4 regions of the Marichromatium purpuratum 984 genome follow, and region 3 is predicted to be linked to each of the others. Evidence: predicted binding sites of a transcription regulator. Region 3 holds the regulator's gene; each other region holds the start of a gene.

Region 1 (7,670 bases), 1.2 Mb from region 3:
TGCCCCCTGAGCGTCAGCCGAATCGTGAGTGGTCCGAGTTCGGTTAGATCCAGCCGCAGCCGGATCGTCCACCCTGCCTCTTCGACTTCGCCTTGTCCGCGTTCGCGCTCGATCTCGGCCTGAACGGTGCCGACACCGCCGCTGTGGCGATAGGGGAGGTCGAGCACCCAGCGCGGCTGTTCGGCCTCCTGCTCCAAGGGCTGTAGTTGAAGGCTGACGAGCTGCTTGAGCATGCCCTCGGCCTCCTGCTCCAACGCCTTTCCGATACTCATCGTGGGCGGCGTGGGCATGGGCGCGCGGGCTTCGGTGTCGCTCGCCTCGCGGTTGTGACGTCTGATCTGGTCGGCGAACTGTAGCAGCTGTGCCTTGAGGTCCTCGCCGAGTCTGGCATCGGTGAGCGCGCCGGGGGTGAGCGCGAGCTGCGCGAGCCGGGCCTCGAGCCAGATCCCCGATCCCTCGACGGCACGCTGTAGCCCGTTGGGTTCGGTGAGTGTGCTGGGGGCGGGCAAACGGCTGATCAGGCGCTCGAGTCGGTCGTTGAGCGCGACGGCGGTGGTGCTTGGTGCCGGTGTCTGCCCCTTGGTTTGTACCGTGCCGCTGGCCTCGTGGCCGAGTCGTCTGCTCCATTCGGTCAGGGTTTCGGCCAGTGCGCGCGCCTGTGGCAGATGTAGCCTGATCTGCTGGGTGAGCCAGTCGCGCGTCATCGTCTCGGTGTTCGCGCGTGGGACAGAAAAGTTCTCGGGCGGAGCGGGAGGCGGTTGGGCGGGGAGTAGCCGTAACGTCGGGATCGGGCGCAGCGCCACAACCTCGGCGGTTGGCCGCGCCGACTGCGGTGCGACGCCCGCTTGAGTGGGGAGCGGCGGCGTTGACGCTGCTGTGGATGCGCTCGGGGGCTGATGAGGGGTGAGCAATGGGCCGGTCGCCTGTGCAGGGGGCTGTGGCGATGGTGGCGGTGCCAGCAAGCGCAGCTGCAGCGGGGCGGACCAGGTGGTGCCCGGGCCCGGGGGGCGGACCCGGACGAAGACCTCTCCCGAGGCGACTGGTGTATTGCGCGCGGGGGTGGCGAGGTCGAGTTCGAGTTTCAGCCCGATGGTCAGCTCCAGCGCCTGCTGTACCCTGACGCTGCCCTGCATCCGGCTGCTGCTCAGCAGTTGCGGCAGTGATTGACCTGGGATGGGTTCGCTCATGCGGGGCGTGGTGCGGGGCCTGCGGGTCAGACCGCGACCTTGCGTGCCTCACGCTGATAGTGGAGGGTTGCACGCATCAGTGCGCGCTCGGTGCCCTGATCGAGATTGACGATACGAAAGCCGGCGGCGAAGCGACCGGGCTCGGCCACTGGCCGGCTGTTGATCAGGACCGCTTCGCCGGTCAGCGGTGCGTTCAGGATCGGCAGCTGCATCCCCGAGTAGTGCAGCAGGGTGCCGGGCTCGACCCGAGCGATATCGCTCCAATCGACCTCGAGACAGAAGCCCTTGGCCGAGAGATCGAGCAGTCGGCCGTTGAGTGTGTCGCTGGAGTTGACGTGGTGCAGGCAAACGTGACGGATCTCGCCAAAGGGCAGGGCGGCGCGAAAGATCTCGCGACGCTGGAGATAGTTGAGTGCTTCGGGGTAGGGGCAGGCGTAGAGTGCGATGCCGTCTTCCTCGAGGATGTCGGCCACCCGGGTCGAGAAGCGGATCGCGATCCCGCGCAGGTTGCCATAGACCCGGATCTCGTGGGCCTGGCCGACCTGCTGATGTCCTTCTTCGGGGTGGAGTTCGTCGAGAAACAGTGTGCGCTGTTCGCTCTCGAGGCGGATCAGCGAGGAGGCGAACAGTGGACCGTCGGGGTCGAGGCGGACGTTGACCACCAGCAGCCGGTGGTTCATGTCGCTGAGGATGGTCGAGATCCGTCCGGGGTTGGTGATCAGCTCTTCTGCGGCCATGGTGCTGCTCGATCTATAGTTGCCAGGACGGGGCCGACGCCGTCAGGCGCGGCTGATGGTACGGCTGTGTGACGTGCCGTTGTTGGCCTGGCCGCGCGGGTCGTAGGTGGTGGCGTTGGGGTCCTCGCCGCGGAGGATGCGCAGCGACAGAGTGACGCGCTTGCGGTCGCGATTGATCAGCGTGGCATTGGTGCGGTTGAGTTGGTCGCAGCGCACCACGTAGCCCCGCAGCGCATCCCAGCGCGGGGTGAGGTCGCGTCGTGGATCGACACGCTCGAGCAACCGCTCTACGCCCTGGGCGTCGAAGGTGTAGCCGGTGTCCTCGACCCACTGCTTCATGCGCAGCGTTTCCTCCTCGAGCTGGTCGGCCAGCTGCTGCTTGCCGGCGACGACGCGCTGCAACTCGTCGGGATCGCGCAACTCGATCGCCCGGGTCTCGTCGAGCAACGCCTGCTCCAGACGGGTCGCCAGGGCGATCGCTGTTTCGAGCGAGTGGGCGAAGGGACCGGTGTGCTCCATGGGCCAACCTCAAGTCAGGCGGTGATTCAGGCCAGCAGTTGCTCGAACTCGATGATGCTGTCGGCGAGCTGCTGGTTGTCGATCGGATAGCGGCCCTCGGCGATGGCCTGCTTGATCTGCGCGACCTTGGCCTCGTCGATCGGCGGCTCGGCCGACTCGCCACGCGATGCACTCATGCTCTTGGCCGCAGAGGTCAGCGTGACCGTCTCCCCACCCTCGCCGCCCGGGCGTGCCTGGGCCTCGCCCTCAGGCGCCTTGGCGCCACCGCGCACGCCGCTGCCGGCGGAGTTGTTGCCTTCGGTGCGAAACGCGGTCGTGGTGAGGTTCTTGATGTCCATTGGCGTTGCTTCCGATCGACGTGGGCTCACTGTTGGTAACGGCCGTCGACCAGGAAACTGTAGTCCATTGTCGTGTGTCCGTCGCAGCCCCATCATATGGCTACAATGGTACGTGGATATGCCCAGAGGGTTCCACATAGCCTTCGACGATCCGGCGCGAGGAGCGGTTACGCACGCGGATGCGTTCGCCCGCTGCTCCATCCTCAAGCGCCTCGCCGGACATTCGGACCATCAGGCCGCCGCTTCCCGAATAGATGGTGACCAGCTGTCCGCGCTCGACAAGCTTGCGCGGGGCGACATGAGCGCTGGTGATGACCTGCCCCGGGGTGAGCGCGCGTCGCGCCTCCATGCCGATCACGGCGTTCGGGTCCTTGAAGAAACCACCGCTCAGGCTCGAGACCTCCTGACGTTCACGTCGCAGGTCGGATGCCTGGATACGCTGCTCGCGGGCGATCGGTCTGGCGACGACCACGACTCGGGTGTGGCGCTCGATGCGAGCGGGGACGAAGATCGACCATTGCACGGGTTCGGAGCAGCGCAGGTTGACGGTGGTCGGGCCGCTGGTGCGGGCGCCGGGGGCGAGACTGGCGCTCGGCGTGCGATCACACCGCGCCAGCCGCAGGCGGGCGTCGATCTGGCCGACTAGAACCTCGATCTCGTCCGTGCCTGTTGTTTGGGTGATCGCCGAGAGATAGGTGGCCACGGTATCGCGGAGGCGTTCGATCGACTCGATCTCGCCGGCTTGGCTGGTCGGCGCCGAGCACAGCAGGCAGAGAGTGCAGGCGAGGGCGATCGCCAGGCCGGTGGTGTGCTGTGTCGGGTTGTCGATCGTGGTGGGTGGTTGCATGGGGGTCACCGCTGAAGTTGATGCTGGCGGGAGTGGCGGCGCGCGAAGGGGCCGGTTGTCCGATATGCGATTGCATGCAGAAATCGCGCCGGAGCCTGGTCCGGGGCAGAATCGATCGCGAGGCATCATCGGGGCATGACGCCCCGGAGAGGTGGAGACAAACGGGCGAAGGGGCCGAATTCATTCATGAAGCCCGTCAGCTTAGGCTATCATGCTCAGGCATGAGCACCCGGGCCGGCGGGCCTCGACTTGGAGGTGGTAGATGAGTCAGTTTATTGACGACGTCGATCAACGTACCCGCATGGTGGGGCAGAATCGCATGGAGTTGCTGCTGTTCCACCTCGGCGGCGACCAGACGTTCGGGATCAACGTGTTCAAGGTCCGCGAGGTGATCGCGCGCCCTAAGCTGCAGCAACTGCCCGGGGCGAGCGCGATCGTGCGCGGCGTGGCGACGATCCGTGACCGCACGGTCTCGATCATCGATTTGGCGCAGGCCATCGGCTTCGTCGACCGGCCGGGAGATGATACCGATGCCAAGGTGATCGTCACCGAGTTCAACCGCTCAGTGCAGGGCTTCTGGGTCTCGGCTGTGGATCGTATCGTCAACGTCAACTGGGAAACGGTGAAGCCGCCGCCGCGAGGCACCGAGCAAGAGAGCTACCTGGTGGCGGTCACCGAGGTCGAGGGGCGGCTGGTGCAGATCATCGATGTCGAGCGGGTGTTCGCCGCCATCAACCAGCTCAAGGAGGACGTTTCAGAGACCACCCTTGAGCGTGCCGAGCACATCGATCACCACAAATCGATCCTGGTGGTCGACGATTCGATGGTCGCGCGCAAGCAGATCGAGCGCGCCATTGGCGAGATCGGGTTCCAGGTCGAGACCCGCTCCGATGGTCGCGCCGCGCTCGACTTCCTTGAGGAGCTGGCCGAGACTGGCGATGTCTCGGAGACCATCGAGATGGTGATCTCCGACATCGAGATGCCGCGCATGGACGGCTATACCCTGACCCGCAAGATCCGCGACAATAGCAAGCTCAAGGATCTGCCAGTGGTGTTGCACTCCTCGCTGAGCGGGCAGTTCAACGCCGATATGGTCAAGCGCGCCGGGGCCGATGACTTCCTGCCGAAGTTCGATCCAGACGAGTTGGCTGCGATGGTGATGAAGCATGGTGGTCGACCCGCGGACGGCTCCTGAGCGGGATGGTCCTTACAGTCTTCCTGATGCATAGAAAGTGTGAGTATTCCATTGAGTGATTCGATCAGCGTGGTCCTGCGCCAGTGCATGGCGGGTGCGAACGGACGTTTGGCCAGAGGTCTGTCGTGATAGATCCGCAAGACTACGCAGAATTCTCGCGCTTTCTCTCCGAGTGCTGTGGCTTGGTGCTGGGCGAGAATCGTCAGTATCTCGTCTCCAGCCGGCTCTCACGCCTGCTCGGTGAGTTCTCCTTCTCCAGTGTCGAGGAGCTGCTGCGCGCGCTGCGCCGCTCTGCGGATCCGACGCTCAAGTCACGCGTGATCGACGCGATGACGACCAACGAGACCTCCTGGTTTCGCGACGTCTATCCGTTCGAGATCCTGCGCCACGAGGTCCTTCCCGAGCTGGCCGAGAAAAAACGCCCGATCCGCATCTGGTCGGCGGCCTGCTCGAGTGGGCAGGAGCCCTACAGTATCGCCATGGTGCTGGCCGAGTGGGAGCAGAGCTTTCCGCCGAAGAACATCCAGACCAGCGTGCTTGGCACCGACCTCTCCGATACCGTGCTCGCCGAGGCGCGTGCCGGTGTCTACGACGGGTTGGGGATCGTGCGCGGCCTGAGCAAGGAGCGCCGCGATCGCTTCTTCGAGACGGTGAAGGAGGGGCATCGGATCAAGCCCGATATCCAGCGTCGGGTGCGCTTCCAGAAGCTCAACCTGATGGAATCCTATGCCGCGCTCGGCAAGTTCGAGATCGTCTTCTGTCGCAACGTGCTGATCTATTTTTCGGCCGAGACCAAGCGTCGAGTTTTTGACGGCATTGCCAGGCAGATGGAACCCGGCGGCTATCTCTTCGTCGGGGCCTCCGAATCGGTCGGTTCCTACACCAGTGCCTTCGAGATGGTTCGCACACCAAAGGGCGCCGTGCTTAGGCGTCGTTAGCGTCCCACCCCGACCCCGTTCGCGCTCCTGCTTGGCCGCGGCGGGGTCGCCTCCAGCCTCTAGCCTCCAGCCTCCAGCCTCCAGCCTCCAGCCTCTAGTCTCCAGTCTCCAGTCTCCAGTCTCCAGTCTCCAGTCTCCAGTCTCCAGTCTCCAGTCTCCAGTCTCCAGTCTCCAGTCTCCAGTCTCCAGTCTCCAGTCTCCAGTCTCCAGTCTCCAGTCTCCAGTCTCCAGTCTCCAGTCTCCAGTCTCCAGTCTCCAGTCTCCAGTCTCCAGTCTCCAGTCTCCAGTCTCCAGTCTCCAGTCTCCAGTCTCCAGTCTCCAGTCTCCAGTCTCCAGTCTCCAGTCTCCAAGTTGGCTCGATGTTTGCATTGACTTCGGCAAGTCAATGCCATAGGCGTGTTCCATATGAGTCTTTCACTCGACAAGGCACTGGGGATCCAGCCCGCGGCGGTACAGGTGCGGGCCCAGCGTCTGGAGCTGCTGGCCTCGAACCTCGCCAACGCCGATACCCCCAACTACAAGGCACAGGACATCGATTTCAGGTCTGCGCTCGCCACCCAGGTCGAGCGTGATGATCTGTTGCGGCTGGAGCAGACCCAGCAGGGCCATCTGCCGCTGCCGCGTGCGGATCTGGACTCGGCGATGGCGCCGCTCTATCGCATCCCGTCGCAACCGGCGCTCGACGGCAACACTGTCGATCCGCAGTTCGAGCGCGCCGCCTTCGCCGAGAACGCCATGCAGTTCCAGAGCAGTCTCGAGTTCCTCAATCGTCGGGTTTCCGGCATCCGCTCCGCACTACGCAAGGAGTAAGGCATGAGCACCCTATTCAGTGTCTTCAACACCTCGGCCTCGGCGCTGACCGCGCAGTCGGTGCGACTGAATACCGTCGCCTCCAATCTGGCCAACGCCAACACCGCGGCAAGTTCGCCGGAGGAGACCTACAAGTCGAAGCAGGTGCTCTTCCAGACCCTGCTCGATCGCAGCGACCCCACGGGCGCGGCCCGTCCGGTGCGGGTGGCCGATATCGTCGATTCCACTGCCGAGCCGATCCCCAACTACGAACCCAACCACCCGCAGGCCAATGACGAGGGCTATGTGTTCCGCCCGGCGATCAGTGTCGTCGAGGAGATGGCCAACATGATGTCGGCCTCGCGCAGCTACGAGGCCAATGTCGAGGTGATGAACACCTCGCGCCAGTTGTTGCAGCGCACCCTGCGCATCGGTCAGAGCTAGGAGTCTCGCCATGAGTGAAATCAATACCGATGTGATCACTGGTCTGGGACTCAACAGTTACGAGAGCACCAAGACTGAACCGATCGACAACTCGCTCGGCCAGGAGGACTTCCTCAAGCTGATGACCACCCAGCTGTCCAACCAGGACCCGCTCAAGCCGATGGAGAACGGCGAGTTCATCGGTGAGTTGGCGCAGTTCTCCACCGTGACGGGTATCGAGGAGCTGACCGTGGCCTTCGAATCGCTGGCGCAGTCGTTCAGTCAGTGGCAAACCCTGCAAGGCGCGTCTCTGGTCGGACGCGATGTGTTGGTGCCGGCCGAGGACTTCGAGTTCCAGTCGGGGGAGACGGTGGCGGGGGCGATCAGTCTGCCGAGTTCCGGGACTGGCGTCACGGTCGATGTCTACAACGAGGCGGGGCAGGTGGTGCGCTCGATGGATCTCGGGACCCAGGCATCGGGCTTGCATGATTTCACCTGGGACGGCTTGACGAACGACGGAACGGAGGCGCCTAGCGGCACCTACGAGTTCAAGTCCAGGGCGATGCTCGGGGAGGGGACCGAGGCGCTCTACACCCTGGTCAGTGGCGAGGTCAACAGCGTCGCCCTGGGTGGGGAGGACAGTGGCCTGGTGCTTCAGGTCCAGGGGCTCGGCAATGTCGACTTCAACAGTGTGTTC
Region 2 (7,670 bases), 1.3 Mb from region 3:
AGGCGCCGAGGATGCTCGGGTTGCGCAGGTGCAGCGCGAGGTCGGCGACCATGGCGCGCGGTCGCGGCGGCTTGGGCTGGAAGCGGCGCGAGGGCGGCAGCAGGATGAGGGAGGCGATCAGCACCGCGAGGCTGAGCAACCCGGCGGTGAGGAAGCTCGCCTGCCAGCCCCACTCGGCGGCGCTCGCGCCACTGAGCAGACGCCCGGCGATGCCGCCGATCGAATTGCCACCGATATAGATGCCGACGGCCAGCAGCAGCGCCTCGTGGTCGAATTCGTCGCCGAGATAAGCCAGCGCCAGCGCCGGCACGCCACCGAGGAAGAAGCCCTGCAGTGCGCGCAGCGCGAGCAGGGTGCCGAAGTCCGGGGCGAGGGCGAGGGCGAGCGCGCAGGCGGTCGCCAGCGCCAGGGTGGTGAACATGATCGCGCGTCGACCGACGGCATCGGAGAGCGGTCCGAAGAGCAGCAGCGACAACCCCAGGGTGAAGGTGGAGACCGAGACGGTCAGACTGGCCTCCAGTTCCGAGATGCCGAGATCGCTGCGCAGCAGCGGCAGCAGCGGTTGCGGGGCATAGAGGTTGGCGAAGATGGCGATCGAGCTGAGACAGAGTGCCAGGGTCGCGCGCCAGAAGGCCGGGGTGCGTGCGGTGATCGGGGGGCTCATTGGAATCCTGAATAGATGGGGCGTGGGTTCATTGTATGAACGCCATGATCTATAAATAAAATAAATTTAAGATATTCGATCGATTTGAAATCGATATGGATTTGAAGCAGCTGCGTTACTTTCTCGCCGTGGTCGAGGCCGGTGGCTTCACCGCTGCCGCCGTTCGGCTCGGTATCGCTCAGCCGGCGCTGAGCATCGCCATCCGCAAGCTCGAGCGCACGCTCGAGCTGGAGCTGTTGCACCGGGGAGCGCGTCGGGTCACACCGACCAGCGAGGGCGAGGTACTGGCCGGGCACGCCCGGGCCTTGCTCGAACGTGCCGAGGCCGCAGAGCTGCAGATGCGCGAGCTGCGCGGACTGCTCAAGGGCGAGGTGCGTATCGGTTTGCCGAGCATCCTCGGGTCCTACTTCTTCCCGCCGTTGCTGATGGCCTTCAAGCATCATCATCCGGGATTGCGGCTGTCGGTGCAGGAAGCCGGTACCCGGAGTCTGCTGGACATGATCCGCGCCGGGGTGCTGGATCTCGGGGTGGTGACCAGCGACGCCGAACTCGACGGTCTCGAGACCCATCCCTTCCTGCGCGAGGAGGTGGTGGTGCACGTCGGACGCTCGCATCCCCTGGCGGCGGTTGAATACGTCGACTTTGCAACCTTGTTCGAACACGATCTGGTAGTCGCACGTAGCGGTTACTTCCTGCGCGAGTTCATCGATCGTCATGCCGCCGCGCTCGGGGTCGAGCCGCGTATCGCCTTCGAGACCAACCTCATCCCGCTCGCCGAGACCATCGTCCGTCAGGGTTTCGGCATCACCTGCGTGCTGCGCATGGTCAGCGAGCAGACCCACGATCCCGAGTTGGTGGCGATCCCCTTCGCCACGCCGGTTCATCTCGATTTCTCGCTGGCGTGGCAGAGCGGTGGCTATCTCTCGCGTGCCGATCGCGCCTTCCTCGACTTCATGCGAGAGCAAACCGCATGGCATGGCGATGGGGCGAGGTGACGGAATTCTTGACGGTGCTGGCCACAGGTTCCGGGCCTATCGCGCCGGCGGGTCCTGTCGCACCGAGGTTTTGGGTCCCAGGGTGGGGCCGCGGTGGTGAAAACGTCGATCTTTTTTACACGAATAGTGTTTTTTTGTTTCGCGATTTCGGCAGTGTCTCGTCTTTTCCTTTTCTTTCAAATGGTTGTCGGGCATGGCCTGCTTTTCGCTTCGGCCGTCTGCGGGGTGGAGTAGCCCCTTCGTCTTAAAGCGATACAGGGAGATGGATCATGTTGACTCGGAAAAGCGCGCTGTTCGGTGCGGCGATCATGATGTCACCGCTTGCCGGCGCTGATGTCATCAATGTCGGCGGGGTATTGTGGGACCCGGATTCGCCGCTCGACATGAAGATGGATAGTAACTTCACCCAGTGGTTCCAGAGCACCAACACCGGCTACGACATGGGGAGCCTGGTGGGCATCAACGCCTCCAACGCCACCTCGATGATGTTCGGCAACTATCTCTACGGCGGCGGCAAGATCAACAACTTCAACGACGCCAACGACCAGACCGGCCAGCCGAACCCCGAGACCCATCCGGCGGACTTCTGCCCGGGCTGTGAGCTGACCTATGAGTTCGGCGGCATCGAGTTCGTCGAGAACACGCCCGGTGGCGGTGACTTCCTCGATCCCACCACCTATACGGTCGACTGGAGCCAGTCGTACTTCAGGATCTGGGTCGATCACAGCCGGAACTTCAACGCCAACAACGACTTCGAGGCCGACCCGGACGAGATGTACGAGGCCGCCGATGGCACACTGTTCCTGGAGGGGACCTTCGAGTCGATTTCCTTCAGCGGTCAGCTCTTCGCCGCGGGCATGCTGTTCAGTAATGCCGGTTCTGCGATGCACGTCACCGGGGGCTTGGCTCAGGACTATTTCGATACCGATCCCCTCACGACACTGGCCGGTACGCCGTTCGATTTCTCCTACACCGCAAGCTCGCAATTCACGGTTGATCTGGCGGGAGGAGCCGACGTCTTCTTCGCCCGTGTCTCGACCGCCGAGCTGCAGGGTGACACCATCAGCATCCCCGAGCCCGGTGCGTTGGCGTTGCTCGGCGCCGGTCTGATCGGTCTGGCGCGGGTGCGGCGGCGTCACGACGCGGCCTGAGGTGAGTGGCTGACGACACCGGGGGGTCAGCTGACACCCCGGTGTCTTGTGGTATGCGGGCAGGAAACAAGCCGACTGAAAAGCAATCGATAATCGTTTTTATTTATAATCTGGCAGTCGTTCGTTGTCCCCGGTCGCAATCCGGGTTTTCACGAGGTGCCAGCCAATGTCCGCGATCCGTTCCCACTGCGCCAGCGATGTCCCCGAGTTGTGGCGGGTCGGGGCGAGGCAGCTCGATGCCCTGGCCCCGCGCGACGGTGGCTGGCGCTGCAGCCGGGTGGGGCTGGCTGGCGGTGAGGCCTGCTTCCGTCTCGCCCGGGTCGCCGAAGGGATCGCCTTCACCCACAGCCGGATCGCGCTGCGCCGTCCGTTGCGTACCCTGATCGAGCCGACGCCCCCGAGCCTGATGCTGGCCTTCGGGCTGAGTGGTGTCAGCCGTTTCGAGCGCCCGGGCGGGTCGGCGCGCATTGTCGCGGGTGATGTCTGGCTGCTGCCCGCCGATCACGCCCCGGTAGAGCGCAGCACCCCGGGTGATGAGGTCGTCGAGATCTTCCTGCTGCGCTTTGCGACCTCCGGGCTGGAGGATGTCGCGGCGCTCGCCGGTCAGGGGCCCAGGCGACTGGCGCGCGCGCTGTCGACCCGCGCCTGGGTCGGCGAGCTGGTCGCCGATCCGCTGGACTCGCCGCTGGCGCGATTGCGCGCCCAAGGGCGTGCGCTGGAGCTGCTGGGGCGCTGGCTCGAACCCTTGGCTGAGTCCGCATCGGTGACCCTGGACGCTGAGCTAACCCGTGCCGAGCGACGTGGCGTTGCACGCGTCGTCGAGCGGTTGCGGCAGGACCCCTTCGCACCCCCCACGCTCGCCGCGCTCGCCGCCGAGGCGGGGATGAGCCACAGTCGGCTCAACCGCTGTTTTCGGCGGGCGCACGGACAGACGGTCTTCTCCTGGCTACGCGAGCAGCGGCTGTTGCGCGCGCGGCGGCTGGTGCGTGAATCACCCGAACTCAGTCTCACCGAGATCGCCCTCGGTTGCGGTTTCAGCAGTGCCAGTCACTTCAGCGCGAGCTTTCGCGCGCGCTTCGGCGAGACGCCGGGAGCCTGTCGGCGCACGCGCTGAGGGCCTCGCGTTCAGCGCTCGATATCCCATGCTCGCCATCTGACAGCCGTGCCTCGTCGTGCCGGGCAGACTGCTGCCATGACCCTTTCACTCGATGTCGTGGTGGCGAATGACGACTCACGTACTCTTTCTCGGGCTGGTGGCCAATGCCTTGGCCCATGCCTCGTTGTTGATCATGCTTCCTGCGCTGGGGCGCGAGATCGGCTGGAGCGACTTGCAGACCGGCGCGCTGCTCAGTCTCTCGGCGTTCGCGTTGATGCTCGTCGCGCCGCTGTGGGGGCGTGTCTGTGAGCGCTGGGGCCGACGCCCGGTGCTGCTGATCGGGCTGCTGGCCGCGGCCTTGTTCCCACTCGGTTTCGCGCTGCTGGTCGATCTCTGGCGCGGCGGCGCGGTCTCGGCGCTGGGGCTGTTCGGTGCCGTGCTGGCGCTGCGGTTGGTTCAGGCGTTGATGAGCGGCGGAGTGATGCCCGCGGCTCAGGCGGTGCTCGCCGATCTCACCAGCGCCGAGCGACGTGCCGGTGGCATGGGGTTGATGGGCGCGGCCTTCGGGCTGGGGACCATCCTCGGTGGCGCCCTGGCGTGGCGTATCGGTGGGCGCGACGCGGTGAGCGCCTTCCTGCTGGTCGGGGCGGTCGCCGGGGTGGCCTGGCTGCTGCTTGCCTGGCGACTCGCCGAGACCGCGCCGGGGCGCCCGAACGCGCGCGGGCAGGATGTCGCGCCGCTGCCGTGGCGGCGGCTCTGGCCCCATCTGCTGGTCACCCTGCTGGGGTTGAGTGTCTACAGCCTGCTGCAACAGGTGACGGCGTTGCGCCTGCAGGACCTGCACGGCCTGACGGCGGGTGAGTCGATCGCTCGTGCCGGTCTGCTGATGATGTCGACCATGGCGGCGATGGTGCTGGTGCAGGGGCTGCTCGTGCGGCGGCTGCAGTGGTCGCCGACCTGGCTGTTGCGCGGCGGTGCGCTGCTCGCGCTCGGCGCGCTGACGCTGACCGCGCTGGCCCCCGATCCGCGCTGGCTGGCACTGGGCATGGCACTGCTCGGCGCCGGATTCGGGCTGCTGTTGCCGGGCAATCTCGCCGGGCTCAGTCTCGGCGCGGGGCCACTGGCGCAGGCCCGGGTGGCCGGGATCAATGTCATGGTGCAGGGGCTGGGAATGACCCTGGGGCCGGTGTCCGGCGCCGCGCTGCACCAGCTCGACCCGCTCGCGCCCTATTGGACGAGCGTTGTCCTGATGACGCTGGTGAGCCTGGTGGCATTGCGAGTGCGTGCGCCGGGTGGCGTGGCGATGGCACCGCATGCTGTCGTCGGGGAGGGCGCACGATGATCGCGCGCCGCACTGATGTGTTCGGCGCCTGCCTGCTGGGCGGGTTGTGGCCGGCGGTGGCGACGTTCGCCGTGGCGGACGACGAGCCGGTGGTGGTGCTGGAGCCGCTGCAGGTCGAGGCCAGGCAGTGGCGCGAGTCGGCGCGGCTGGTGCCGCAGACGGTCGAGGTGTTCGATGGGCGCGATCGGCAGGGGCCGTTGTGGCGGGACTTCTCCGACCTTGCCACGCTCTCGCCCAACACCCAGGTGCAGCAGTCCTCGGTCGAGACCCGGCTGGTGATCCGCGGTGCCACCGCCATCAACACCGGGTTGCAGGATCCGGTGGGCTACTTCGTCAATGACGTGGCCTTGCCGCTGGGCGCGACACAGGCGCCGGCGCTGTTCGCGCTGGAGCGCATCGAGGTTGTCAAGGGGCCGCAGGGAACGCTCTACGGACGTAACACCGAGGCTGGCGCGGTGCGTATCGAGACCCGCAATCCCGAGTGGGCGCCGAGCGCCGAGGCGAGCCTGAGTCTCGGCATGCGTGAGGGCGCCGAGGGGTGGCGCACGCTCGGCGAGACCACCGGGCGGGTGTCGGGCGCGCTGTCGTCGCGCGCGGCCGTCGGGTTGGCCGCTCGTCATGCCGGTGGCGAGGGTCTCCACTACAACCAGTTCGATGGGGATGATGACGGTGGTGCGCGCCAGCGCTGGACCTTCTCCGGTGGATTGGCCCTGGATCTGGCCGCGACGACCAGTCTCAGCCTCAAGAGCGTGATCGAGCGTGACGACCAGGGCAAGCGGCGGCTGCGCTATCTCACCGGCCCGGCCGCCACCGAGCGCTTCGTCACCGACTACGACCTGCCGGCCTGGCAGGACACCAGCAGCGCGGTACATGCGCTACGCATCGATCACGACCTCGCCACCAGCACCCTCAGCGCGATCACCGGTTGGACCGATTATGGCCGCGATTTCCAGATGGATCGTGATGTCAGCTCCCTGGAGACACCGGGTACCCGACTGCGTCAGCGCGATCAGGCGCTGTCGCAGGAGTTGCGCCTGAGTGGTGGCGCGGCCGACGCGAGCGATCCCTGGCGTTGGCTGGTCGGACTCCATGCCTATCGTCAGTGGAGCGATCTGACCTTCGGCGCCGGCAAGCCCTGGGTGGTGCGTCATACCCGGATCAACCAGCAGGGGGTGGCCGGGTTCGGCCAACTCGACTATCGGCTGTCCCCGGCGTGGCGTCTGGGGTTCGGCGCGCGGCTCGAACACAGTGCCCAGGACGGGCGTCAGGTCTATCGGGAGGCGGCGACGACACGTGCCTACGACGCCCGGCTCGACCACGGCGTATTGCTGCCGCGCCTGAGTCTTACCTACACGCCGAGCCAGTCGCTGACCCTGTTCGGCTCACTGGCGCGTGGCTATCTGCCCGGTGGCTACAACTATTCGATGGCCAGTGACCGTGACTCGCTGACCTACGACCCCGAGTACAGCTGGGCGGCCGAGGTCGGTGCCAAGTCGAGCCTGCTCGATGGTCGCGCCGCGCTCGACCTCGCGCTCTTCTACACCCGCACCACCGACAAGCAGCTGCTCGAGTTGCTCCCGGGCGGCGCCACGCGCATCGACAACGCCGCCGAGGCGCGCAGCTACGGCCTGGAGCTGGGGCTGCGGGTCCGACCGGCGCCGGCCTGGACGCTGTTCGCCAACCTCGGTCTGCAGCGTGCCGAGACGACCCGCTACCGGCTCGGCGCGAGCGATCTGTCGGGCAACCGCCTGCCGCTGGCCGCCGCCTACACCTATGCCTTGGGGGTGCGCCACGACAGCGGTGGCGACGGGGTGTTCGCCGAGCTGCGGACACGCGGCTCCGGCCCCTATTATTTCGATGTCCGTAACCAGGTTCGCCAGGACGCGGCGCTGCGGGTCGATGCCGAGATCGGCTATCGCTGGAAGGACCTCTCGATCGCGCTCTGGGGCCGTAACCTGTTCGACGAGGCGGTCTACGAGCGTGCGCTCGCGGTGCCGCGCGGCGTGCTGGTCGAGGACGGCGAGCCGCGCACCATCGGGTTGCGCGTCGGCATGGCTTGGTGAGCGACATGAAGGATTCACGATCGATGTCGTCATCCGCCGTCGCCGCCATGCTCTGCGATCTGCTGCAGGGACCGATCCGTTGGCAGCTGGTCGCCTGCGGGTTCGAGCTGGGGCTGTTCGCGCGGCTCGAGAGCCCGCGCGATGGCGCCGCGCTGGCCACCGAGCTGGGGCTCGACCCGACCCGCGTCACGTTGGTGCTCGATGCGCTGTGCGCCATGGGACTGCTCGACAAGGCGGGCGGGCGCTATGCGCTGACGACGGCGAGCGCGCCCTATCTGCACGATGCCTCGCCGCGCTGCATGCGCGCCATGCTGCTCGGCATGGCGCGACTGCGCCACCAAGGGCTCGATCGGCTGGCG
Region 3 (7,670 bases):
GGATGGTGGTGGGAATGCCGCCGAGTCCCTCGATCATCGCCGCGTAGCTGGCGAACTGCTCCTCCTCGTCGGGCAGGTCGAGGCGGTTCATGTAGAGGAACTCGGTGCGATAGAGTCCGACGCCGGCGGCGCCGTTGGCGCGCGCCGTCTCCACGTCCTCGGGCAGCTCGAGGTTGGCCTGGAGTCCGACCGCGATGCCGTCGCGGGTGCGCGCGGCGCGTCCGATCAGTCGGCGCAGCCGGCGCTGGCGGGCCTCGGCGGCGCGGACGCGATCACGGAAGTGGGCGATGGTGAGGTCGTCGGCGTCGCACAGTACGGTGCCGTTCTCGCCGTCGACCACCAGGAACTCGCGCGGCTCGATGTAGCGGGTGATGTTGCGCACCCCGATCACCGCCGGGACGCCGAGGCTGCGCGCGAGAATCGCGGTGTGCGACATCGGTCCGCCGAACTCGGTGACGAAGCCGGCGATGCCGCGATGATGGAGCAGGATGGTATCGGCCGGGGTGAGGTCGCGGGCGACTACCACATGGCCGTCGAGATCGTGCTCGGGCAGACGCGGCTCCGGGCTGTCGCCGGCGAGGAAGGACTGGATCTGGTGGACGACGTGCTCGACGTCGTCACGGCGGGTGCGCAGATAGGGGTCGTCCATCTCGTCGAAGATGCGCACCAGGGTGTCGCGCTGTTGCTGCAGCGCCCACTCGGCGCTGCAGCGCTCGGCGCTGACGATGCGCCGGACCTCCTCGACCAGCGCCGCGTCCTCGAGCATCAGCAGGTGGGTGTCGATGAACTCGGCGATGTTCTGCGGGGTCTGGGTGGGGATCTGCGCGCGTACCGCCTCGAGCGCGCCGCGTGCCGAGGCGATCGCCCGCTCCAGCCGCTCGAGTTCGGCCGGCACCTGCTCGTCGCTGATCTCGACATGACCGACGGTGGCCAGGCTGCGACTGTCGACCAGCGCCGGCCCGAGCGCGATGGCGCGCGTCGAGTGGATGCCGATGCCCTGGTAGGCGATGGTCACTCGCCCTCCCCGAAGCGCTCGCCGATGAGTTGTTCGATCGCCGCCAAGGCCGCCGTCTCGTCCTCGCCCTCGGCGCTGACGGTGATCCAGGTGCCCTGGCTGGCGGCTAGCATCATCACCCCCATGATGCTCTTGCCGTTGACGCGCTGACCGCGGCGCTCGACCTCGATGCGGCTGGTGAAGCCGTTGGCGCACTGCACCAGCTTGGCCGCGGCGCGGGCGTGGAGGCCGAGCCGGTTGATGATCTCGAAATCCTTGCTGGTCATGCGCCTTGCTCCTGACAGCGAATCACACCCTCGCGTCCACCCTCGAGCGCCTTCTCGGCGACGCTGTCGAGGTCGAGCTGGGCATAGTTGAGCGCGCGCAGCAGCATCGGCAGGTTGACCCCGGAGATCACCCGCACCCGGCGTCGCTGCGCGTGCAGCGCCAGGGCGATGTTGGCCGGGGTGGCGCCGTAGAGGTCGGTGAGTACCAGCACGCCGTCGCCCTGGTCGAGTCGGTCGACGCAGTCGAGCGCCTCGCGCAACATGCACTCGCAGGGACGATCGTTGATCAGTTCGAGCGCCTCGGTGGCCGCCGGCTCGTTGCCGAGGATGGCGCTGGCGATGCGCAGCAGGTCGCCGCCGAGTGGCTGGTGGGTGATGAGTAACAGTCCGATGCTCACGGTAACTCCCGGTGTCTGATCAGCACCTTGTGACCGGTCTGCTCGAAGTGACGGCGCAGCGCCTCGCTCATGTAGACCGAGCGATGCTGGCCGCCGGTACAGCCGATGGCAATGGTGAGATAACTGCGCCCGTCGGTCTCGAAGCGCGGGATCCAGCGGTCGAAGAAGGCGAGCATGTCGTCACGCATCTCGCCGGCCTCGGCGCTGGCGTCGAGGAACTCCATCACCGGCTGATCGAGTCCGGTCAGCGGCTTGAGTTCCGGCTGCCAATGCGGGTTGGGCAGGCAGCGCACGTCGAAGATGAAGTCGACGTCCTTGGGCACACCATGTTTGAAGCCGAACGACTGCAACAGGATCGAGACCTTGGGCGAGTCGCTGCCGACGAGATGGGCACGGACCAGGTCGCGCAGCTCGTGCACATTGGTGTGGGTGGTGTCGATACGGATCTCGGCGCAGCGACCGATGGCCTCGAGCAGGCGGCGCTCGAGGCGGATGGCCTCGTCGAGCGAGCGGTTGCCGCGGGTGAGCGGGTGACGTCGCCGGGTCTCGCTGAAGCGGCGCTTGAGGGTGTCGGTGTCGGCGTCGAGGAACATCACCCGACAGTCGATGCCCTGGGCGCGCGCCTCCTCGATCAGCTCCGCGAGCCGACCGAGCGCGCGCGGGCTGGTGCGCGCGTCGATGCCCACCGCGGTGCTGGAGAAGCCGTCGTCGGGGGCCTTGCGCAGCCCCGCGACCAGGTCCTTGAGCAGGAACAGCGGCAGGTTGTCGATGCAGTAATAGCCAAGGTCCTCGAGCGTGTGCAGGGCGACGCTCTTGCCCGAGCCGGACAGGCCACTGAGGATGACGAGTTTCATGGGCTGCGGGTTGCTCCGAGCCGGTCCCGATCGAGGTCGGGAGCGGTGCTAGGGTCTGGATCCGGGGCCGGGCGGGTCGGGGCGGTCGAGACGGATCGCCCGCGCCTGCCGGTCGATGAAGTCGACGCCGGCGTCGTAGCCACGGATACGTAGGATCTGGTGGCGCACTGCCGCTTCCACCAGGATGGCCAGGTTGCGTCCCGGCGCCACCGGCATGGTGATGGTCGGGATCGCGACCCCGAGCACGTCGGTCGCCGAGAGGCTGCCGGTGAGCCGGTCGAGACCGGCGATCTGTTGTTGATCGAGGGGTTGCAGGTCGATGATCAGGTTCAGCGTCTTGCTGCGCTGGACCGCGCCCTCGCCGAACATCGCGCGGATGTTGAGGATACCCAGCCCGCGCACCTCGAGGAAGTCCCGCAGGGTCTCCGGGCAGGTGCCCTCGATGGTCTCCGGGGCGATGCGCGCGAAACGCGGTGCGTCGTCGGCGATGAGCCGATGACCCCGGGTGATCAGGTCGAGCGCCAGCTCACTCTTGCCCACCGCCGGATCGCCGATCAGCAATACCCCCATCCCCAGCACCTCGATGAAGACGCCGTGCAGGGTCTGACGCTCGGCCAGGGCGTGGGTGAGGAAGTAGCGCAGGTGGTTGATCAGCTCCTCGTCGCCGAGCGACGAGCCGAGCAGCGGGGTGTCGTGCTCGGCGGCGAAGGCGAAGAAGGCGGGGTGCGGCTCGAGGCCGTCGGCGAACAGGATTGCTGCCGGCTGCTCGGCGAAGAGTTGTTCGAGGGTTTCCTCGAAGGCGGTGCGGCCCAGTGCCTGGAGGTAGCGCTGTTCGGCGCGGCCGATCACCTGCAGACAGTTGGGGTGGATGCAGTTGAGCGAGCCGATCAGCGACTCGCGCGAGCGTGCACGCTCGGGCCGGCGCAGCGGGGAGCCTTGCTCGGGCTCGCCGTTGAGCCAGCGCAGCTGCAGCCGCGGGCCGGTCTGTTCGAGGAGTGACTGGAGGCTGTCGAGCATGGCCCAGGCCGGCGTGGCGCTAGCGCGCCTCGTTCGTCTCGATCAGTTGCAACACGGTCGCCGCCGAGCGGGCTTCGCGCAGCGCGGCGCGGGTGGTCGGGTCACTGAACATGCCGGCGAGCCGGGCGAGCAGCTGGAGGTGTTCCTCGGTGGCGCTCTCCGGGACCAGCAGGGCGAAGGCGAGATCGACCGGCTCGCCGTCGATCGCGTCATAGTCGACCCCGGTGCTGGTGCTGACGAAGGCCCCAAGCACCTCGTTGATCTCCTTGATGCGGGCGTGCGGCAGCGCCACACCGTGACCGAGTCCGGTGCTGCCGAGTCGCTCGCGCTCGAGCAGACGCTCGAAGACGAGTTCGGTGTTGAGACGGGGGTGGTCGTTGGCCAGCAGCTCGGCGAGCGTCTCGAGCAGCCGCTTCTTGCTGGCGATCTCGGCACCGCAGCTGACTCGGGCCTCGCTGATCAGGTCTGGACTGAACATCGGTCAAGGCTCCTGGTGGTCGCAGGGACAGGGGCGCTGGGCGGCGACGGTGTCCGGTGTCCATACCGGCGGGTGATCGGGGCGCGTGGTCGTGGTCATGGGGTCTGGGTGTCCTTCGAGTCGTCGGAGCCGGCAGGTGTCGATATCGGCTCGGATCTCAGGGTCTCAATGCAAAACACCCCGAACGGCGCGGTCACGGATCCGTTCGAGGTGTCGGTGCGTCGGTCCGGCGGGTGTCGGGTGTCCCCGACGCCCCGCCGACGCATGGGCCATCAGGCCGTTGCCGGGCTATTCGGTATCGGCCTCGACGTCGGCCTCGGCATCGGCCGCCTTCGGGCCGGGTGCGCTGCGATAGTCGTTCTTCTTCTCCTTGTGGCGCAGGATCTGGCGATCGAGCTTGTCGGTCAGGCCGTCGATCGCGGCATACATGTCTTCATGCACGGAGTCGGCGAAGAGCTTCCCACCATTGATGTGTAGCGTCGCCTCGGCCTTCTGGTCGAGCTTTTCCACACTGAGAATGACGTGGGCATTGGTGACGTGGTCGAAGTGACGCGCCAGGCGTGCGAATTTGCTGTCGACGTAGTCGCGCAGTGCCTCGGTGATGTCGACGTGATGACCCGTCAGATTGATTTGCATCATTGGACTCCTTACAGGGGTTCCAAACAGCCTGCTCATGCCAGGCGTTTGCGCTCGTTCGAGGCTGGAATACCCATGGCCTCGCGGTACTTGGCGACGGTTCGACGCGCGACCTGGATGCCGCGATCGGCCAGTTCGGCCGCGATCTTGCTGTCGCTCAAGGGTTTTCTGGCGGGTTCGGCGGCGATCAGCTTACGAATGAGCGCGCGGATCGCCGTTGATGAACACTCCCCACCAGAAGTGGTGCTGACGTGGGACGAGAAGAAGTACTTGAACTCCAGGGTGCCCCTCGGCGTATGCATGTATTTCTGCGTGGTGACCCGGGAGACGGTCGACTCGTGCAGCTCGAGCGCCTCGGCGACGTCGCGCAGCACCATCGGCCGCATCGCCTCCTCGCCGTGCTCGAAGAACGCCTGCTGCATCTCCACGATCTTGGCGCCCACCCGCAGCACGGTGTCGTTACGGCTCGCCAGGCTCTTGATGAACCAGCGCGCCTCCTGCAGGTGGTTGCGCATGGTGACGCTGTCGCTGCTGGTGTCGGCGCGCCGGATCAGTCTGGCGTAGTCCGCGTTCACCCTCAGTTTGGGTGTGGATTCCGGGTTGAGTTCCACCGACCAGCGACCATTCTGTCTGCGCACGAAGATGTCGGGTACAACGTACTCCGGGGGCTCCTGCGCGATCAAGTCGCCGGGGTGCGGGTTGAGCTGGCAGATCAGCGTGAGTGCACCACGAATCTCGGGCTCGGTCTGCTTGAAGCGGCGCATCAGCGCGGCGATGTCCTTGCGCGGCAGGTGCTCGAAGCCGTCGCGACAGATCGCCAGCGCGAGGTCGCGCTGCGGGGTCTCGGCGGGGAGCTGACGCAGCTGGATCTGCAGGCACTCGGCGAGATCGCGGGCGCCGACCCCCGGGGGATCGAACGACTGCACCCGGTGCACCATGGTGGCGATCTCCTCGAGACTGATCTGATCGTCGCCGATGGTGGCCAGCAGCTCGTCGAGATCGGCCCGAAGATAGCCGCGCGCGTCGATGGCGTCGATCACCGCCTCGGCGATCATCTCGTCGCGCTCGCTCAGTCGGATGAGGTTGAGCTGCCAGATGAGGTGATCGTGCAGGGTCTGGGGGCGGCTCTGGTGGAGGAAGGGGTCGAAGTCGGCGTTCTCGGCGCTGCCCTGGATGCTCGGCGGTAGATAGCCGTCGTAGACATCGGCCCACTGGGTGTCGACCGGGAGCTCATCGGGGATCTCGTTGGTCTCGCCCTGGAGCTCACGCTCGGCGCTGCCCTGCTCATCGCTGGGCGGAGACTCGTGTGCGCCATTGCCACTGTCCTCACCGTTGGCGGCGAAGCGGTCGGCCTCCTCGGCCTCCTCGAGCATCAGGTTGGAGTCCAGCGCCTCCTGGATCTCCTTCTGCAGCTCGAGCGTCGACAGCTGCAGGAGGCGAATCGCCTGCTGCAGCTGGGGCGTCATCGTCAGGTGTTGGCCGAGGCGAAGCTGGATGGTTTGCTTCATGGATCGCCGATGCGTCTTGCGTCTGTCTCTATGCCGGGTCGATGACCGTCCTATGACGATTATAGGTCGGGTGGCAACAAAGGTGCCTGAGTCACGTCAAGCGCGTCCCCTGCCGGGACGCGATGGTCTTCATCTTACCCCCAATATGTAGCAGCGGGGCGCGGATGCTGCTGCCTACATGCTACATGGCGAAGTCGGCACCGAGATAGACGTCGCGTACCTGCTGGTTGGCGAGCAGCTCGTCGGGGCGACCGGCGGCGATCACCTCGCCATTACTGATGATGTAGCCGCGATCGCAGATGTCGAGCGTCTCGCGCACGTTGTGATCGGTGATCAACACGCCGATGCCGCGCTCGCGCAGGTGCGAGACGATCGCCTTGATGTCGCCCACGGCGATCGGGTCGACGCCGGCGAAGGGCTCGTCGAGCAGCATCACCTTGGGGTCGACGGCCAGCGCGCGGGCGATCTCGAGACGCCGACGCTCGCCGCCGGAGAGGCTGAGTGCCAGCGACTCGCCGATATGGGCGATGCCGAGCTCCTCGAGCAGCTGCTCGCAACGCTGCTCGCGCTGCTCGCGGTCGAGGTCGCCGCGGGTCTCGAGGATCGCGAGGATGTTGTCGCGCGCGCTGAGCTTGCGAAACACCGAGGGCTCCTGCGCCAGATAGCTCAGTCCGGCGCGCGCGCGCGCATGCATTGGCATCAGCGTGATGTCGTGCTCGTCGAGGGTGATGCGCCCCTGGTCAGCCGGGATCAGCCCGACGATGAGATAGAAGCAGGTGGTCTTGCCGGCGCCGTTGGGGCCGAGCAGCCCGACCACCTCGCCGGCCTCGACCTCGACGCTCACTCCCCGCAGGACCTCGCGGCTGCGATAACGTTTCTTGAGCTGTTCGGCGCGCAGTACGCTCATCCGTCGACCCCTGTCATGACTCCTCCTCGGGGGTGATGGTGATCCGCACCCGACCGCTGCCACCGGCACGGAAGTGTTCGCGGGCACGGTCGTAGACGATGCGCTCGCTGGCGACGCGGTCCTCGCCCTGGATCAGTACCGCCTCGTCGATCAGCACCAGCTCGTCGCGGTCGGTGTCGAACTCCATGCGTCTGGCGAAGGCGCGGACCTCGCCCTGGTCGTCCTCGAGCAGTTGACGGAAGCGCGCCGGGGTGCCGATGGCGATGATCTGGCGCGGGCGGCGGTCCTCGCGGTGATAGACGGTCATGTGATCGGCGTGCAGGCGCATGCTGCCCTGGGTGACCTCGACGTTGCCGACATAGATGCTGGTGCCCTCGGCCTCGCGTACCTCGACGTCGTCGGCCTCGATATACATCGGTTGCTGGGGGTCGTCATCGAGCGCGTTGGCCGGGTTCCAGCCGAACAACAGCAACAGTGCCAGCAGGCGCAGTGGACGGCTCATGGTTGGGTCTCCTGGGTCGGGGCGAGCAGCATCCGGGTGCGACCGTGGAAGGTGGCGCGCGCCGGCTCGTCGTACCACAGCTGCATGCC
Region 4 (7,670 bases), 390 kb from region 3:
GCCTCGATGCCGAGCACCCGGCCGGCGACCGGCTGCTCACCGAGCAGCAGGCAAACCCAGTGCACGGGACGCACGAACTCGGCCTCGCCCGCACCCCAGCGCATCCGCCGCGGGATCGGCAGGGTGGCGAGCGCGGCCTCGACGATCTCGGGGATCAGCTCGGCGGTGGCGCGACCGGCGAGGGTCGAGCGGTGTACCAGCCAGGTGCCCTTGGGCGTCTCCTCGCGCTCCAGCGCCTCGACCTCGACGCCGCAGGAGCGGGCGAAGCCCTGCGCGGCCTTGGTCGGCGCGCCGCTGTCGTCGAAGGCGGCCCGGAGCGCCGGGCCGCGGCGCACCTGCTGCTGGTCGGGCTGGCGGGTGGCGATGCCGCGCACCAGCATCGCCAGGCGGCGCGGTGCGGCGAAGGGCGCGATGGTGGTGAAGTCGATGCTGCGCTCGCGCAGCTCGCGCGCCACGCCCTCGACGAAGGCCTGCGACAGGCGCGGCAGCGCCAGCGGGGGGAGTTCCTCGGTGCCGATCTCGATCAGCAGATCAGTGGGTGCGTCCAATGTTCTCTCCCTCACTGTGCCAGCATCGGGAAGCCAAGCGCCTCCCGGCTCTCGTAATAGGTCTTGGCGACTGCCCGCGACAGCGTGCGCACCCGCAGGATGAAGCGCTGGCGCTCGGTCACCGAGATCGCCCCGCGGGCGTCGAGCAGGTTGAAGGTATGCGAGGCCTTGAGCATCTGCTCGTAGGCCGGCAGCGGCAGTCCGCGCTCGATGAGCTGGGTGCTGACCCGCTCGCAGGTGTCGAACTGGGCGAACAGCGCGTCGGTGTCGGCGATCTCGAAGTTGTAGGTCGACTGCTCGACCTCGTTCTGGTGGAAGACGTCGCCATAGGTGACAGTGCCCGCCGGGGTGCGGCTCCACACCAGGTCATAGACGCTCTCGACGCCCTGCAGGTACATGGCGATGCGCTCGAGCCCGTAGGTGATCTCGCCGGTGACCGGGCGGCAGTCGAGGCCGCCGACCTGCTGGAAGTAGGTGAACTGGGTCACCTCCATGCCGTTGAGCCAGACCTCCCAGCCGAGTCCCCAGGCACCCAGCGTGGGCGATTCCCAGTTGTCCTCGACGAAGCGGATGTCGTGCTCCAGCGGGTCGATGCCGAGTCGGCGCAGCGAGTCGAGATAGAGTTCCTGGATGTTCTCCGGCGAGGGCTTGAGTGCGACCTGGAACTGGTAGTAGTGCTGCAGCCGGTTGGGATTCTCGCCATAGCGCCCGTCGGTGGGGCGACGCGAGGGCTGCACATAGGCGCTGCGCCACGGCTCGGGACCGATCGAGCGGAGGAAGGTGGAGGGGTGGAAGGTGCCCGCGCCCACTTCCATGTCATAGGGTTGGACGACGACGCACCCGAGATCGGCCCAGTAGCGTTCGAGCGCGAAGATCAGGCCCTGGAAGGTCGAGAGGTCCTCGGATTGGAGAGTCAAGGCGGGCTCCTTGGGATCGGGGCGGTTGACGTAAACGCGCAATTATATCGGCTCGGGTCGCTGGCGCGCCAATGGGGTTGGTCGGGGGCAGCGACCAGCCGCCAGCCATCAGCCGCCAGCCATCAGCCGCCAGCCGCCAGCCGCCAGCCATCAGCCATCAGCCGCCAGCCGCCAGCCATCAGCCATCAGCCATCAGCCATCAGCCACCAGCCACCAGCCACCAGCCATCAGCCATCAGCCATCAGCCGCCAGCCGCCAGCCATCAGCCATCAGCCATCAGTCGCCAGCCATCAGTCGCCAGCCGTCAGCCGTCAGCCGCCAGCCATCAGCCGCCAGCCACCAGCCACCAGCCACCAGCCATCAGCCATCAGCCATCAGCCATCAGCCATCAGCCATCAGCCATCAGCCATCAGTCGCCAGCCATCAGTCGCCAGCCGCCAGCCACCAGTCATCGATGGCTAGCCGTTAGCCGCTAGGGGTAAGAGCGTGGCCTCCCCGGTGACTCGAACCTGTCCTCCCTGCTGGAGGCCGTGGGTTGGACATTGATCTGATCGGCCAACCTTGGGCCATGAACGCCATCCCTTCCCGCTGGCGGCTGTCAGCTGGCCGCTGGAAGCTGATGCGATCCGCCGCTGTCGCTTATACTGGAGCGCCGTCGGCCCGGACCCGGTCGGCGCAACCTGTGGAAGCCCCTAGTCGTGACCCTTGATCAACACAGCGCCGATGCCCGTCGCGAGGCCGTGACCCGGACCGCCGTGGTCGGGGCCGTGCTCAATCTGGTGCTGGCTGCGGTGAAGATCGTCGCCGGTTGGCTCGGTCACTCGCAGGCGCTGGTCGCCGACGGTCTGCATTCGCTCTCCGATCTGCTCTCCGACGCCCTGGTGCTGATCGCCGGGCGTCAGGCCCATCAGGGACCGGATCAGGAGCACCCCTACGGACATGCGCGCTACGAGACGGTTGCCACCCTCGCGCTCGGGTTTTTGCTGCTGGCGGTGGCCATCGGTATCGGTTGGGACGCGGTCGAGCGGCTGTTCAGCCCCGAGGAGCTGCTGCGTCCCGATCTCATCGCGCTCGGCGCCACCCTGGTCTCGATCCTGGTCAAGGAGTGGCTCTACTGGTGGACCCTGGCCCATGCCAAGCGGGTGCGTTCGGATCTGTTGCGCGCCAATGCCTGGCACCATCGCTCCGACTCGGTCTCCTCGGTGGTGGTGCTGGTGGGGATCGCCGGCACCATGGCCGGGCTGCCCTATCTCGATGCCATCGCTGCGGTGATGGTGGCGCTGATGATCGCCAAGATCGCCTGGGAACTCGGTTGGGAGGCGGCCAGCGAGCTGGTCGACACCGGCCTGCAGGGCGATCAGCTCAACGCGGTCAGGCAGACCATCCGCTCGGTCGGCGGCGTGCGCGATATCCATATGTTGCGCACCCGCCGTCTCGGAGGGCAGGCGTCGGTCGACGTGCATGTGCTGGTCGATCCCTACGTCAGTGTCTCCGAAGGTCACATGATCAGCGTCCTGGTCGAGCGTCGGCTCAAGCGCGAGATCGACGAGATCGCCGATGTCACCGTGCACATCGACCCCGAGGACGACGAGCACCTCTCGGCCTGTTACTTGCTGCCGCTGCGTGCCGAGGCACTGGCGCGCCTGGCCTCGGCCTGGTCTGCGATCCCCGAGGCCAACGAGCGTCAGCGGGTGTTGTTGCACTATCTCGACGGTGCCATCGACATCGAGGTGTACTTCCCGCTCGCCGCCTGTCTGCGCCAGGGGGCCGATGCCGAGCGACTGCGCGCACGTCTGGCCGATGCGCTTGCCGACGACCCGCTGTTCCGGGGGGTGCGAGTCTTCTTTGGTGACTGATTTTGCCCTATTTTGGTGCGTAAAGCGGCCTGATGATCTTTTTTGGTGCACCTCTCCCTTGTGAGAGCGCCTCGATTGTGCGCATCTCGCTCCCGGTGCCCCCCCTATCCACCGAGGTGATGCCGCCTCCGTAGTGGGTGATTTCACAACCCTGCCGTCGCCAAGGTCTTGTTTGTACATCCCAACGTCTCGTCGCGTGTTCGTCGCGACCGGGACCTGGGGTGGATCTCATCAAGGGCGCTCAAAATTCTGGCTTGCTCGTTGCATGCCTGATTGGCATCGGATGGCGAGGATCATCCCGTCGTCCGGCGGAACGGTCGCGATGGCGGTCCTTGTCGTGGACCCGAGCCCGGACCTTCAACCGGGTCAACCAGAATTCTGCATCGCCTGCCGGCCCGGACGGCAGGTCGTGCGGCACGATCGATGACCTGTTAGGCTGCTGCGCCGGATGGTGCGAGCGCTGATACGCCAGCGCAAGCCTTGTGCATTGCTCGGCCGACAACGCCTTATCCGTATCTAGAACACAGCACTCAGCATTGGAGACGTTCGAATGACCACTGATGTCATGAAGATGATGAAAGACAACGAAGTGACCTTCGTGGATCTGCGCTTTACCGATACCCGCGGCAAGGAGCAGCATGTCTCCATGCCGACGAGCATGATCGACGAGGACGCCTTCAAGGAAGGCAAGATGTTCGACGGCTCCTCGATCGCGGGCTGGAAGGGTATCGAGGCCTCGGACATGGTGCTGATGCCCGACCCCACGACTGCGGTGATGGACCCCTTCGCCGAGGAGAGCACCCTCATCATCCGTTGTGACATCCTCGAGCCTGACACCATGATCGGCTACGAGCGTGATCCGCGCTCGGTGGCCAAGCGCGCCGAGGCCTATCTGAAGTCCACCGGCATCGCCGACACCGCCTTCTTCGGTCCCGAGCCCGAGTTCTTCGTGCTCGACGACGTGCGCTGGGGCGCAGACATGAGCGGCGCCTTCTACAAGATCGACTCCGAGGAGGCCGGCTGGAACTCCGAGCGGGTGTTCGGCGACGGCAACATGGGTCACCGCCCGAAGGTCAAGGGCGGCTACTTCCCGGTGCCCCCGGTCGACTCGCTCAACGATCTGCGTGCGGCCATGTGTCTGACCCTCGAGGAGATGGGCGTCGGCGTCGAGGTGCACCACCACGAAGTCGCCACCGCCGGCCAGTGTGAGATCGGCACCAAGTTCGACACTCTGGTCAAGCGTGCCGACGCCAACCAGATCCTCAAGTACGTGGTGCACAACGTCGCCCACGCCTACGGCAAGACCGCGACCTTCATGCCCAAGCCGCTGGTCGGCGACAACGGCAGCGGCATGCATGTGCACCAGTCGCTCGCCAAAGACGGTCAGAACCTGTTCGCCGGCGACAAGTACGGCGGCCTGTCCGACATGGCCCTCTACTACATCGGCGGCATCATCAAGCACGCGCGTGCGCTCAATGCCCTGACCAACGCCTCGACCAACTCCTACAAGCGTCTGGTCCCCGGCTTCGAGGCCCCGGTGATGCTCGCCTACTCGGCGCGCAACCGCTCGGCCTCGATCCGCATCCCGCACTGCGCCAGCCCCAAGGGCCGTCGCATCGAGGTGCGCTTCCCCGATCCCACCGGCAATCCCTATCTCGCCTTCTCGGCGATGATGCTCGCCGGTCTCGACGGCATCATGAACAAGATCCACCCCGGCGATGCCATGGACAAGGATCTCTACGATCTGCCGCGTGAAGAGGCCAAGGCCATCCCGACCGTCGCCTCCTCGCTGGAGATGGCGCTCGACAACCTCGACCGTGACCGTGAGTTCCTCACCGTCGGCGGCGTGTTCACCGATGACCTGATCGACAGCTACATCAACCTCAAGATGGACGAGGTCACCCGCATGCGGATGACCACCCACCCGGTCGAGTTCGACATGTACTACAGCCTCTGATCGGCTGTCGCGACCGCGCGGGATCCCGCGCGGTCGCAACCTCGGCGCAGGGATGCGCCACCAGCGTCCAGGCACCCCCCGCTTGAGCGCCCCCCAACGCTGGACTATGCTTCGGCCATGATTCGGTCGGCACTGCTCCTCCCGCTGTTGCTGCTCCCCTGCCTCATTGTCCAGGCCGGCGTCTATCGCTGGGTCGATGCCGACGGGCGGGTGCATTTCTCCGATCGGCCCGCCGCCGCCGCCGCCGAGCGACTCGATCTCCATGTCGACGCCCCGGCCTCGGGTCTCGCCGACAGCCCCGTCGATCCGACCCCTGCCATCGATCCCTTCTCCGGTCCCTATACGCGCTTCGAGATCCTCTCCCCCGTCGACGAGGCGGTGTTGATGCGCGGCGAGGATCGCTTCGCCGTCGAACTCGGGCTCGAACCCACGCTGCAGCCAGGGCATCGGCTGGTGATGGTGCTCGATGGGCTCGAGACGGTGATCGAGGCTGGCGCCACCCGCTTCGCCCTCGACGGCGTGGCCTTCGGTCCCCATCGTCTTGGTGCGCTGATCCGTGACGAGCAGGGTGCGTTGGTCGCCCGCGCCCCGACACACCGCTTCGAGCTGCGTCGCGCCGCGTCGCCCGGCGAACTCTGAGCACTCCTCCCCGCAGCTGATGTGGCTGTGCTGGCCTGTCTCTTGCTAGTCTTTTCCTCGACGACAGGAGGCCCTGTCTCGTCTTCCGGTCTCGGATGACCTCATTCAGTCGTACAAATGGACCATGACAGCTCAAACCACCGGTAAGCGCTCGCTGGAGCGGACGATCCTCGATCACGTCAACATGGCGGTGCTGCTGTTCGATCGGGAGCTGCGGCTCGAGTACCTCAATCCCGCGGCCGAGATCCTCTTCGAGGCCAGCGCCCGGCACATGATCGGTCAGGCCGCCGCCGACCTGTTGCCCTGTCCCGACAACCAGGTTGAGGTCCGGCTGGTGGCGGCGCTGCGCTCGCGCCACCCCTTCACCGAGCGCGAGATCAATGTCACCGTGGCCGATGGGCGCACCAAGACGGTGAACTGTACCGTCCTGCCGCTGCACCATTTTGGTGCGGATGAGGGCGTGCTGGTCGAGCTTTATCAGGTCGATCGTCAGCTGCGCATCACCCGGGAAGAACACCTGCTCACCCAGCACCGGGCCACCCAGGCGCTGATCCGCGGCCTCGCCCACGAGATCAAGAATCCGCTCGGCGGTCTGCGCGGTGCGGCCCAGCTGCTCGAGCAGGAGCTGCCCGATCCCGCGCTGTGTGAATACACCCGGATCATCATCGACGAGGCCGACCGGCTGCAGTCGCTGGTCGATCGCATGCTGGGACCCAATCGGATGCCGCAGCGCGAGGCGCTCAACATCCACGACGTGCTCGAACACGTGCGCGGGCTGATCCTCGCCGAGTTCCCGCGCGGACCCGAGGTGGTGCGCGACTACGACCCCAGCATCCCCGATCTGATGGGCGACGGCGACCGACTGATTCAGGCCTTCCTCAACCTCGCGCGCAACGCCGCAGCCGCCACTGGAGGGGACGGCCGGGTCGAGCTGCGCACCCGGGTGCTGCGTCAGTTCACCATCGGCAGCCGTCGGTATCGGCTGGTACTGCAGACCCAGGTTCGTGACGATGGCCCGGGGATCCCCGAGGACATTCGCGACAAGATCTTCTTCCCGATGGTCTCGGGCAAGCAGGGTGGCACCGGACTGGGGCTACCCATCGCACAGGAACTCATCAACCAGCACGGCGGGCTGATCGAATGCGAGAGCCGGCCGGGCGAGACGGTGTTCTTCGTCTATCTGCCGCTGGAGTCGGAGCATGCATAGGAACCTGCAACCACCCCATTCGCCAACCCCGTCGGCGTCGTCCCGCCAGCGCCGCCCGAGGCATGCCGTCGGCATGCGGGGAGCGCGATGATGCCGCACAGCCTCGAACGAGGGAGCCGCGAGCCCCGGGTCTGGGTGATCGATGACGACCGGTCGATCCGTTGGGTACTGGAACGGGCGTTGCGCAAGGCGCAGATGCACGTCACCTGTTTTTCCAACGGCGTCGGTGTGATGGAGGCGCTGGAGCGCGAGCAGCCCGACGTCATCCTTTCCGATATCCGCATGCCGGGGATCGATGGGCTCGATCTGCTCGAACAGGTCTCGGCGCGCTATCCCGGACTGCCGATGATCATCATGACCGCGCACTCGGACCTCGACAGCGCGGTCTCGGCCTTCCACGGCGGTGCCTTCGAGTACCTGCCCAAGCCGTTCGATCTCGACGAGGCGGTGGCGCAGGTCAGCCGCGCCTGCCGGCGCGGACGCGAGGAGCGCCAGGAGGAGGTGCCGCGCCCGAGCGGTCCAGACATCATCGGCGAGGCGCCGGCG

The links. The regulator sigma-54, encoded in region 3, starts transcription at its own class of promoters, with help from an activator protein. The targets are predictions, from matches to a motif close to TGGCANGNTNCNTGCTT.
Region 1: flgA (flagellar basal body P-ring formation chaperone FlgA) is a predicted target of sigma-54. The motif match lies at 3,703-3,719, and genes of this name have one in related genera.
Region 2: MARPU_RS12430 (PEP-CTERM sorting domain-containing protein) is a predicted target of sigma-54. The motif match lies at 1,854-1,870, and genes of this name have one in related genera.
Region 4: glnA (glutamate--ammonia ligase) is a predicted target of sigma-54. The motif match lies at 3,572-3,588, and genes of this name have one in related genera.

Annotation. Positions count from the first base shown of each region.
Region 1 is NZ_CP007031.1:1,537,817-1,545,486, forward strand. It holds gene fliK (flagellar hook-length control protein FliK) at 1-704, opposite strand, end outside; gene MARPU_RS06995 (flagellar brake protein) at 1,214-1,924, opposite strand; gene MARPU_RS07000 (flagella synthesis protein FlgN) at 1,967-2,443, opposite strand; gene flgM (flagellar biosynthesis anti-sigma factor FlgM) at 2,470-2,781, opposite strand; gene flgA (flagellar basal body P-ring formation chaperone FlgA) at 2,882-3,628, opposite strand; gene MARPU_RS07015 (chemotaxis protein CheV) at 3,891-4,823, shown strand; gene MARPU_RS07020 (CheR family methyltransferase) at 4,949-5,761, shown strand; gene flgB (flagellar basal body rod protein FlgB) at 6,167-6,571, shown strand; gene flgC (flagellar basal body rod protein FlgC) at 6,575-6,994, shown strand; gene MARPU_RS07035 (flagellar hook assembly protein FlgD) at 7,005-7,670, shown strand, end outside.
Region 2 is NZ_CP007031.1:2,861,084-2,868,753, reverse strand. It holds gene MARPU_RS12440 (MFS transporter) at 1-664, opposite strand, end outside; gene MARPU_RS12435 (LysR family transcriptional regulator) at 760-1,659, shown strand; gene MARPU_RS12430 (PEP-CTERM sorting domain-containing protein) at 1,929-2,810, shown strand; gene MARPU_RS12425 (helix-turn-helix domain-containing protein) at 2,977-3,924, shown strand; gene MARPU_RS12420 (MFS transporter) at 4,034-5,248, shown strand; gene MARPU_RS12415 (TonB-dependent receptor) at 5,245-7,311, shown strand; gene MARPU_RS12410 (class I SAM-dependent methyltransferase) at 7,335-7,670, shown strand, end outside.
Region 3 is NZ_CP007031.1:360,401-368,070, forward strand. It holds gene ptsP (phosphoenolpyruvate--protein phosphotransferase) at 1-1,015, opposite strand, end outside; gene MARPU_RS01640 (HPr family phosphocarrier protein) at 1,012-1,281, opposite strand; gene MARPU_RS01645 (PTS sugar transporter subunit IIA) at 1,278-1,679, opposite strand; gene rapZ (RNase adapter RapZ) at 1,676-2,533, opposite strand; gene hprK (HPr(Ser) kinase/phosphatase) at 2,582-3,550, opposite strand; gene MARPU_RS01660 (PTS sugar transporter subunit IIA) at 3,570-4,028, opposite strand; gene hpf (ribosome hibernation-promoting factor, HPF/YfiA family) at 4,317-4,664, opposite strand; gene MARPU_RS01670 (RNA polymerase factor sigma-54) at 4,700-6,172, opposite strand; gene lptB (LPS export ABC transporter ATP-binding protein) at 6,354-7,079, opposite strand; gene lptA (lipopolysaccharide transport periplasmic protein LptA) at 7,093-7,581, opposite strand; gene lptC (LPS export ABC transporter periplasmic protein LptC) at 7,578-7,670, opposite strand, start outside.
Region 4 is NZ_CP007031.1:3,747,514-3,755,183, reverse strand. It holds gene glyS (glycine--tRNA ligase subunit beta) at 1-548, opposite strand, end outside; gene glyQ (glycine--tRNA ligase subunit alpha) at 560-1,465, opposite strand; gene MARPU_RS16315 (cation diffusion facilitator family transporter) at 2,164-3,321, shown strand; gene glnA (glutamate--ammonia ligase) at 3,872-5,278, shown strand; gene MARPU_RS16305 (DUF4124 domain-containing protein) at 5,396-5,917, shown strand; gene glnL (nitrogen regulation protein NR(II)) at 6,042-7,124, shown strand; gene ntrC (nitrogen regulation protein NR(I)) at 7,215-7,670, shown strand, end outside.